DNA from 3 places in the Bordetella sp. 2513F2 genome. Region 2 is predicted to be linked to each of the others. Evidence: predicted binding sites of a transcription regulator. Region 2 holds the regulator's gene; each other region holds the start of a gene.
The links. The regulator LexA, encoded in region 2, represses DNA repair genes until DNA is damaged. The targets are predictions, from matches to a motif close to ACTGTATNNNNATACAGT.

Region 1: the regulator LexA is predicted to act here: its motif matches at 1,743-1,760, upstream of recA (recombinase RecA).
Region 3: the regulator LexA is predicted to act here: its motif matches at 1,597-1,614, upstream of ACYBYQ_RS06850 (PA0069 family radical SAM protein).

The regions. Positions count from the first base shown of each region.
Region 1 covers NZ_CM137755.1:2,674,378-2,677,650, forward strand. Annotated here, with positions in the region: gene recX (recombination regulator RecX) at 1-441, opposite strand, end outside; gene recA (recombinase RecA) at 529-1,593, opposite strand; gene ACYBYQ_RS12755 (response regulator transcription factor) at 1,889-2,578, shown strand; gene ACYBYQ_RS12760 (sensor histidine kinase N-terminal domain-containing protein) at 2,556-3,273, shown strand, end outside.
Region 2 covers NZ_CM137755.1:2,437,473-2,440,745, reverse strand. Annotated here, with positions in the region: gene lon (endopeptidase La) at 1-709, shown strand, start outside; gene lexA (transcriptional repressor LexA) at 782-1,432, opposite strand; gene ACYBYQ_RS11510 (amino acid aminotransferase) at 1,600-2,802, opposite strand; gene uvrB (excinuclease ABC subunit UvrB) at 2,878-3,273, shown strand, end outside.
Region 3 covers NZ_CM137755.1:1,444,152-1,447,424, reverse strand. Annotated here, with positions in the region: gene ACYBYQ_RS06855 (hypothetical protein) at 1-373, opposite strand, end outside; gene ACYBYQ_RS06850 (PA0069 family radical SAM protein) at 391-1,590, opposite strand; gene ACYBYQ_RS06845 (phosphoadenylyl-sulfate reductase) at 1,710-2,474, opposite strand; gene ACYBYQ_RS06840 (sulfate/molybdate ABC transporter ATP-binding protein) at 2,471-3,273, opposite strand, start outside.

The sequences.
Region 1 (3,273 bases), 240 kb from region 2:
ATATCCGGTGCGGTCGGCAGGCGGGGCGTCGAAGCGCTTGCGCCAGACTTCCAGCGCACGCTGGTATTCGGTGGCACGCAGGGTATCGCGCAATTCGGACACCTGCTGCTCGTCGAGGCCGTGCTGGCGCAGTTCCTGGACGATGCGCGCCGTACCCTGGCGTGGCGCGCGCCGGTGGGCCAGGCTTTGCGCGAAGCGCGCATTGCTCAGCCAACCCTCGCGCTGCAGGGCATCGAGCACGGATTCGAGCTCGTGCGGGTCGTCGGCATAGGGCCGCAGCTTGCGTGCCAGTTCCGTGCGGGAATGTTCCCGGCGCGAAAGATAGCCTACCGCCCGGGCCTTGAGCGAAGGACCGGTGCGTGGCGTCCGGGTTGGAGCAGCTTCGGACCCGTCATCGGCCGGAGCGGCCGGCGCGAGGGTTTCGAAATCGTCATCGGGCATGCGGCGCGCCCGCCCGCCCTGGCCGCCGGTGCGGCTGGCAGCGCGACTGACACCGTAGGCGGGTTTACGCAGCATGCCCGGCCGCCATCATTCCTCGGTGGCGTCTTCGACTTCGCTGGCGGCGAAGCTGGCGGCACGGCTGACCACGCCCTGGTTCTCGCGCACCCGGTTCTCGATCTCGAAGGCGAGCTCGGGATGTTCCTTGAGGTATTCGCGCGCGTTGTCCTTGCCCTGGCCGATGCGGTTGCCGTTGTAGCTATACCAGGAGCCGGACTTGTCGACCACGCCCGCCTGCACGCCGAGATCGATGATCTCGCCCTCGCGCGAGATGCCCTGGCCGTACATGATGTCGAATTCGGCCTGCTTGAACGGCGGCGAGACCTTGTTCTTGACGACCTTGACGCGGGTTTCGTTGCCGATGACCTCGTCGCCCTTCTTGATGGAGCCGCCACGGCGGATGTCGAGGCGCACCGAGGCATAGAACTTGAGCGCGTTGCCGCCCGTGGTGGTTTCGGGGCTGCCGAACATCACGCCGATCTTCATGCGGATCTGGTTGATGAAGATGACCATGCAGTTGGTGCGCTTGATGGTGGCAGTGAGCTTGCGCAGCGCCTGGCTCATCAGGCGGGCCTGCAGGCCGGGCAGCGAATCGCCCATCTCGCCCTCGATTTCGGCCTTGGGCACGAGCGCGGCCACCGAGTCGATGACGATGAGGTCGACCGAACCCGAGCGCACCAGCGCATCGGTGATCTCGAGGGCCTGCTCGCCCGTGTCGGGTTGGGAAATCAGCAGGTCGGTGAGGTTCACGCCCAGCTTGGACGCGTATTGCACATCGAGGGCGTGCTCGGCGTCGATGAAGGCGCAGGTGCCACCCACCTTCTGCATTTCGGCGATGACCTGCAGGGTGAGCGTGGTCTTGCCGGAGGATTCGGGGCCGTAGATCTCGATCACGCGGCCGCGCGGCAGGCCGCCCACGCCCAGGGCGATGTCGAGCCCGAGGGAGCCCGTGGACACCACCTGGATGTCGTGCTCGACCTCGTTGTCGCCGTAGCGCATGACGGAGCCCTTGCCAAACTGCTTCTCGATCTGCGAGAGCGCCGCGGCCAGTGCCTTGGCTTTTTCCGATGCGGCCTTGCTGGTTTTGTCGTCCATATGGTGTCCTGTGTGGAGCAGGCCGGGCGTGCCGGCCAGGGGTATCGCGGGGTATGGCGCGCTGGATTGAAATACGCTGCGGTGGCCCAGGGCGGCCACCATCACAGCAGACAGCAGCGGCCCGGGTGCCGATTATTGCATTGGATTGTACTGGACAAAAACCCAGTATGCCAAGAATTTCCACGTAATCCCGCAGTAGCAAGCGAGGGGCGGCTGTGACAGAATCCGCCACACGACCGCAGCCAGGCCGTACCGCCGGGGTGCGGTCCGCTTCCGCCACTCCTCACGGCTACGCATGCGCATCCTCATCGCCGAAGACGACAGCATCCTGGCCGACGGGCTGTCCCGCTCGCTGCGCCACAACGGCTACGCCGTCGACACCGTGCGCGACGGCCTGGCAGCCGACTCCGCCCTGTGCGCCCAGCCCTTCGACCTGCTCATCCTGGACCTGGGCCTGCCGCACATGCCCGGGCTGGAGGTGCTGCGGCGCCTGCGCGCGCGCAATTCCGTGCTGCCGGTGCTCATCCTCACCGCGGCCGACAGCGTGGAACAGCGGGTCGAGGGCCTGGACCTCGGCGCCGACGACTACATGGCCAAACCCTTCGCCCTGTCGGAACTCGAGGCCCGGGTGCGCGCCCTCACCCGCCGCGGCGCGGGCGGCGGCGCCACCATGATCCGCCACGGACGGCTGGCGTTCGACCAGACCGGCCGCGTGGCCCTGGTCGACGGCCAGACCCTCGACCTCTCCGCCCGCGAGGTCAGCCTGCTGGAGATCCTCCTGGCGCGCAGCGGCCGCATGGTCAGCAAGACCCAGCTGGTCGACCACCTCTGCGAATGGGGCGAGGAAGTCAGCACCAACGCCATCGAGGTCTACGTGCACCGGCTGCGCAAGAAGCTCGAACCCAGCGGCGTCAAGATCATCACCGTGCGCGGCCTGGGCTATTGCGTGGAACGCGAGCAGGGTGTCCCCTCCTACACCCACTGAAGCGGCTCCCGGCGAACCCCTCAACCAGGAGGCGCTGGACGCCCTGCGCAGCGGTGCGCAGGGGCCGAGCTACGCCCCGCCGCAGCGCTCGCTGCTGGGCGAGATCCTCGACTGGATGCTCGCGCCGCTGTTCCTGCTGTGGCCCATGAGCGTGGCCATCACCTACGTGGTGGCCCAGAACATCGCCGACGTCCCCTACGACCGCGCCCTCGCCAATGCGCTGCACGTGCTCACCCGCCAGGTGCAGGTCGAAGACGGCCGGGCGGTGCTGCGCATGAGCGATGCGGCGCGCGAAGTGCTGCGCGCCGACGAGACCGAAAGCGTGTTCTGGCTGGCGTTGGGCGGAGACGGCGAATACCTGGGCGGAGACCGCGCCCTGCCCCTGCCGGTGCCGCTGGGCGCCCCGCAGCCCGGCGTCGTGCGCTATGCCGACGAGGCCCTGCGCGGCTTCGGCGTACGGCTAGCCTACACCTGGATAGACCTCGACCTGGCCTCCGGCCAGCCGGCCCTGGTGGCCGTGGCCGAGACGGTCGAGAAGCGCGCACAGCTGGCCAACGACATCATCAAGGGCGTCATCATTCCCCAGTTCGTCGTGCTCCCGGTGGCCGTGCTGCTGGTCTGGTTCGGGCTCACGCGCGGCGTCGCCCCCCTCAATGCCCTGCAGCAGCATCTGCGCGCGCGCAGGCCCGACGACC
Region 2 (3,273 bases):
CAACTCGGAGAACCTCAACGACTACCTGGGTGTGCGCCGGTACAACTTCGGCATGGCCGAGAAGGAAAACCAGATCGGGCAGGTCACCGGCCTGGCCTGGACCGAAGTGGGGGGCGACCTGCTCACCATCGAGGTGGCCGACATGCCGGGCAAGGGCAACATCCAGCGCACCGGTTCGCTTGGCGACGTCATGAAGGAGTCCGTCGAGGCGGCCCGTACGGTGGTGCGCTCCCGCGCCCGCCGGCTGGGATTCACCGATGCCGTGTTCGAGAAGCGCGACATGCACGTGCACGTGCCCGAGGGCGCCACGCCCAAGGACGGACCGTCCGCCGGCATCGCCATCACCACGGCCATGGTCTCGGCGCTTTCGCGCATCCCGGTGCGTGCAGACGTCGCCATGACCGGCGAGATCACGCTGCGCGGCGAAGTGCTGCCCATCGGCGGTCTCAAGGAGAAGCTGCTGGCCGCGCATCGCGGCGGCATCAAGACCGTGCTGATCCCCGAGGAGAACGTCAAGGATCTCGCCGAGATTCCGGACAACGTCAAGAACTTCCTCGAGATCGTGCCCGTGCGCTGGATCGACAAGGTGCTCGAGCTGGCGCTGGAGCGCCTGCCCGAACCCCTGTCCGAGGAAGAGGCCGTCAAGGAAGAGTCGCTGGTGGCCAAGCCGGTGGAATCGGGCTCCAGCGATCCGCTGGTGAAGCACTGAGTCCTCGGATCCGTCCAACGAAAAACCCGCCAGCGATGGCGGGTTTTTTTCGTGCCCGCGCGTTTGCCGGGCTTAGTGCAGCGGCTGGGTGCGTATTAGCCCGACGGCGATGCCTTCCAGTGCAAAGTCCTGGTCGGGCTGGACGATGATGGGGGTGTAGTCGGGGTTCTCGGGCAGCAGCTCGATGCGGCCGTTCTGGCGCTGCAGCCGCTTGACCGTGACTTCGTCGTCGAGGCGGGCCACCACGATCTGGCCATTGCGGGCCTCGACGGTTTTCTTGACGGCAAGCAGGTCGCCCTCGAGGATGCCGGCGTCTCGCATGCTCATGCCCCGGACCTTGAGCAGATAATCCGGCGATTGGGAGAACAGGCCCGGATCCACCCCGATTTCGCGTTCCACGTGCTCGGTGGCCAGTATGGGGCTGCCGGCGGCGACGCGCCCGACCAGGGGCAGCAGCAGGTGGCCCAGGGCCGCGGCCGCGGGGGCAGGGGGCATGCCGGCGCCGTCCGCATCCTTGAGGCGGATGCCGCGCGACGCGCCTGCCGTGAGCTCGATGGCCCCCTTGCGGGCCAGGGCCTTCAGGTGGTCTTCGGCGGCGTTGGGCGAGCGGAACCCCAGGGCCTGCGCGATCTCGGCGCGGGTGGGCGGGAAACCGGTGCGCGCCACCGTGAGGCGGATGAGATCGAGGATTTGCTGCTGGCGTTCCGTGAGTTTGATGGCCATGGCGTGATCCGTGGGCACGGAGACTGTACGTATATACAGGCGAATTCTGGGGGACGAATCAGAAAAAAGCAAGTCTCAAGCCCATGCCGGGAGCGGCCGCCCAAAGAAAACGGGGCCCGCAGGCCCCGTATGTGCCGGCGGGCTGTGCCGCCTGCCGGAAGAGGTGTCTACTTGATCACGGCCGCGATGCCGGCCGCAACGGCGTCGATGTTGCGGCTGTTCAGCGCCGCCACGCAGATGCGGCCGCTGCCGACGGCATAGATGCCGTGCTCTTCGCGCAGGCGGTCGACCTGCTCGGAGGTCAGGCCCGAGTAGGAGAACATGCCGCGCTGGCGCAGCACGAAGCTGAAGTCCTGGGTGGCGCCGTGGGCCTTGATCTTGTCGACCAGTTGCTGGCGCATCAGGCGGATGCGATCGCGCATGCCGGCCAGTTCCTGCTCCCACAGGGCGTAGAGCTCGGGCGTGTTGAGGATGGACGCCACCAGTGTGCCCCCGTGCGTGGGCGGGTTGGAATAGTTGGTGCGGATGACGCGCTTGAGCTGGCTCAGCACACGGCCGGCCTCGTCCTTGTCGCCGGCGACCACGGTGAGGGCGCCCACGCGCTCGCCGTACAGCGAGAACGACTTGGAGAACGAGGAACTCACCAGCATGGTGATGTCCAGGCCCGCGAACAGGCGCACCGCCTCGGCATCTTCCTGCAGGCCTGCGCCGAACCCCTGGTAGGCGATGTCGAGGAAGGGAACGAGGTCGCGGGCCTTGACCACGTCGGCAATCTGCTTCCACTGCTCGGGGGTGGGATCCGCGCCGGTGGGGTTGTGGCAGCAGGCGTGCAGCACGACGATGGTCTTGGGCGCGGCCGCCTGGAGGTCGGCCAGCATGCCCTCGAAGTTCAGGCCGCGCGTGGCGGGGTCGTAGTAGGTGTAATTCTCGACGGGGAAGCCGGCGCGCTCGAACAGGGCGCGGTGATTTTCCCAGCTGGGGTTGCTGATCAGCACCTTGGAGCCGGGCAGCAGCTGGCGCAGGAAGTCGGCGCCGATCTTGAGCGCGCCCGTGCCGCCCAGCGCCTGCGTGGTGAGCACCCGGCCGGCGGCCACCAGGGGCGAGTCGGCGCCCAGCAGGAGCGTCTGCGCACCCTTGTTGTAGCCCGCGATGCCCTCGATGGGCAGGTAGCCGCGGGCGGCGGCCGCCTCGATACGGGCAACTTCCGCCTTGCGCACCGCCTGCAGCAGGGGAATGCGGCCTTCGTCGTCGTAGTACACCCCGATGCCCAGGTTCACTTTGCCGGGGCGGGTATCGGCGTTGAATTGCTCGTTCAGGCCTAGAATGGGATCGCGCGGAGCGAGTTCGACGGATGCGAAGAGGTTGCTCATGGACGTGGAATGGGTGGTGGACGCACCGACAGGTGCTGTGGATAATGGGGGGTTTACCCTGAGAGACAGTCTAGCATGACCGCTCCTGGATACGTCGAATTTCCCGACAGCCCCTTCCAGCTGTACCAGCCCTATCCGCCGGCCGGCGACCAGCCCGCCGCGATCCAGGGCCTGGTGGACGGCATGGCCGATGGCCTCATGTACCAGACCCTGCTGGGCGTGACGGGTTCGGGCAAGACCTACACCATGGCCAACGTCATCGCGCGCCTGGGGCGCCCGGCCCTGATACTGGCGCCCAACAAGACGCTGGCGGCCCAGCTGTATGCCGAAATGCGCGAGTTCTTTCCGCGCAATGCGGTGGAGTACTTTGTTTCATACTACGACTACTACCAGCCCGAGGCCTACGTGCCCACGCGCGACCTCTTCATCGAGAAGGACTCCTCGGTGAACGAGCACATCGAGCAGATGCGG
Region 3 (3,273 bases), 990 kb from region 2:
GTATGTCGATGACCATGCGCCGCACGCCCACCCGGCCGGCCGGCACCGCCATCCGGCGGGCATCGCCGATGCTGGCATCTCGAACGGACGCAGCGGCCGCAGCGGGCGCAGCCGGAACCGGGGGCGCTGCGGGAGCCACCGGCATGGAGCCCGCCTGCCGCTGGCCGACCGGCATGGGCAGCGCTGCGCCCGGCTGAGGCGGGAACGGCCACCGGGCAAGGGCGGACATGAGAGCGGACATGGCGGCAGACAGCGGGGCAGACACGACCCGGCGCAGCGCGCCGCCGGCACGCCGCGGCCAGGTGAGCGGGTCGGCGAGCGGAGTATCGAGCGTCGTGGGCAGCGTTGTGGCGAGCGGGGAAGCGAGGTTCATGGGGGGCTCCTGGCGTGTCAGTCGAACAGCGACAACTGCCCCACATCGGCGACCTGGGCGGACACCGCCGCAGCGGTGCGCCCTGCGCGTCGGGACAGGGTGGAAGCCGGCTGCGCCGGCGGAACGAACTGGGTGCAATCGAGTGGCGGCATGCGGGGTGAGACGAGGCCCGCCTTGCGTACGGCGACCGTGTAGCGCTGACGCAACAGATCGGCCCATATGCCGGTGCCGCGCATGCGGGTGCCAAAATTGGGGTCATTGCGCCGGCCGTCTCGCATGTCGGCGATGCGGTGCAGGACGCGCTGCGCCCTGTCGGGAAAGTGCGTGTGCAGCCATTGCTCGAAGACGTCTTTGACTTCCCAGGGCAGGCGCACCACGGTATAGCTGGCGTGGCGGGCGCCGGCTTCGGCGGCGGCCGAGATGATGGCTTCGAGCGCGTCGTCGTTGATGAAGGGGATCATGGGGGCGGCAAGCACCCCCACGGGTACGCCCGCCTCGGCCAGCCGGCGCACGGCCTGCAGGCGCCGCCACGGCGCCGAGGCGCGGGGTTCCAGCGTGCGCGCCATGTCGGCATCCAGCGTGGTGATGCTGACGAACACCATGGCCAGGTTGCGACGCGCCAGCGCCTGGAGCAGATCGAGATCGCGCTCGACCAGGGCGTTCTTGGTGACGAGGGTGACGGGGTGCCGGGTTTCCAGCAGGACCTCGAGCAGGGAGCGCGTAAGGCGCCAGGTGCGTTCGATGGGCTGGTAGATATCCGTGGCGGAACCCAGGTTGATGGGAGTGGGACGGTAGCCCGGGCGCGCCAGCTCGGCCCGCAGCACCTGCGGCGCATTGGCCTTGGCTACCAGGCGGGTCTCGAAGTCGAGGCCGGGCGAATACCCCAGATAGGCATGGGTGGGCCGCGCATAGCAATACACGCAGCCATGCTCGCAGCCGCGGTACGGATTGATGGCGACGTCGAACGGGATGTCGGGGGAATCGTTGCGGGACAGCAGCTTGCGGGCCTGCTCGGCACGCACCGTGGTGGCCGGCCTGCCCGCCTCGGGCACGAAGCCTATGGGTTGCCAGCCGTCGTCGGCGGGATTCCGCTCGGTGGATTCGAAGCGGTGCCTGACATTAGTAACCGCACCCCGGCCGCGCAAGGCGGCGGGGGCGGCAGCCGGGGACCCATTACCGGCGGAAAAATCGAAAGACGAATGATCGGCTCGCTCCATGGAAGTACTGTATAAAAATACAGTACTTTTGGCAAGCGCCGTGTTGCGGTTCCGACCGGATCAATTTACCCCAGGTCGGACCGGCAGGTGAACACCCCCGGATGCGGGCTTTCCCGCGCCTACTGCAGCGCTTCGTCGCGCTGCGCCTGTCGGGCGGGTGAAGCCGCCTGGGCGCGTACCGGGATCACGCGATTGCCGGCGTGCAGGCCGCACTCCTTGGAGTCCGACTGCTCCCACCACCAGCGGCCGGCACGCACGTCCTCGCCCGGCTTTACCGCACGCGTGCAGGGCTCGCATCCGATCGAGGGATAGCCCTGGTCGTGCAGGGGATTGTAGGGAATGTCCAGCGCCCTGATCGCGGCCCACACTTCCTGCTCGGTCCAGGCCGCCAGAGGGTTGTATTTGCGCAGGCCGAACACCGGATCGTCCTCCGCCTCGGCCAGCACCGCGCGGGTGGCGGACTGCTCGCGGCGCTGGCCCGTGATCCAGGCGCTGCGGCCCGACAGTGCGCGGCGCAGCGGCTCGACCTTGCGGATGTTGCAACAGGCTTTGCGCAGCTCCACGCTCTCGTAGAAGGCATATGCCCCGTGCTGCGCCACGTGATCGGCCACCGCCCCGGCCTCGGGCTCGTAGACCTCGATGGCGCGGCCGTAGCGATCCTGCACCCGCGGCAGCAGCGCGAGCGTCTCGGCATGCAGGCGGCCGGTGTTCAGGGTGAAGACCTGCAGGGGCAGCCCGGCCTCGAAGATGGCGTGGGTCAGCAGCATGTCTTCGGCGGCCAGCGACGAGGCCAGCGCCGCGTCGGGATGACGCTCGGCGATGTCGGCCAGGAGCGCCTGCAGCGCCGGCCAGCCTTGGGGAAGGGATGAAGATGAGTTGATCATGGTTGCACGGCGAAAACCCGGCCCTGGCGCAGGCGCGCCACCAGGATCTCGCCTTCCTTCAGGTTCAGTTGTCGATAAAGCGCTTCAGGCACTTCCGCCTCGAGCCGATCCTGCCTGTCCAGAGGCTGCAGCTCGAGATAGGCGCTGGGGCCGGCCAGGTAGGCATGATCCAGGCGTACCGCAAGGCCGCCCGCCGCGCCTTCGCGCGCCAGTTCGATCTCGTGCGGCCGCACGTAGGCCACCGCGGGAACGCGATCGTCCTGGAGCAGCTCGGGTGCCGGCAGCGACATGCTGCCGTCTTCCCACATGCCGCGGCTGGCGTGGCCCGCCAGCCGATTGACGTTGCCCAGGAAGCCATGCACGAACGGCGTGGCCGGCCGCTCCCAGACTTCGCGCGGCGATCCCGCCTGCTCGATCCGGCCGGCCCGCATCAGGACCACGCGGTCGGCCACCTCCAGCGCCTCTTCCTGGTCGTGCGTGACGAACACGCTGGCCACGTGCAGTTCCTCGTGCAGGCGCCGCAGCCAGCGGCGCAGCTCCTTGCGCACCTGGGCGTCGAGCGCCCCGAAAGGCTCGTCCAGCAGCAGCACATGGGGATCCACGGCCAGCGCCCGCGCCAGCGCCACCCGCTGGCGCTGGCCGCCGGACAGTTGCGCCGGATATCGGCCGGCCAGGCCGTCGAGCTGCACCAGGCCCAGCAGCTCGCGCACCCGTGCGCGGATGCGCGTCTCGTCGGGGCGCTGTGCGCGAGGACGCACGCGCAGCCCGAACGCCACGTTCTCGAAGACGCTCATGTGGC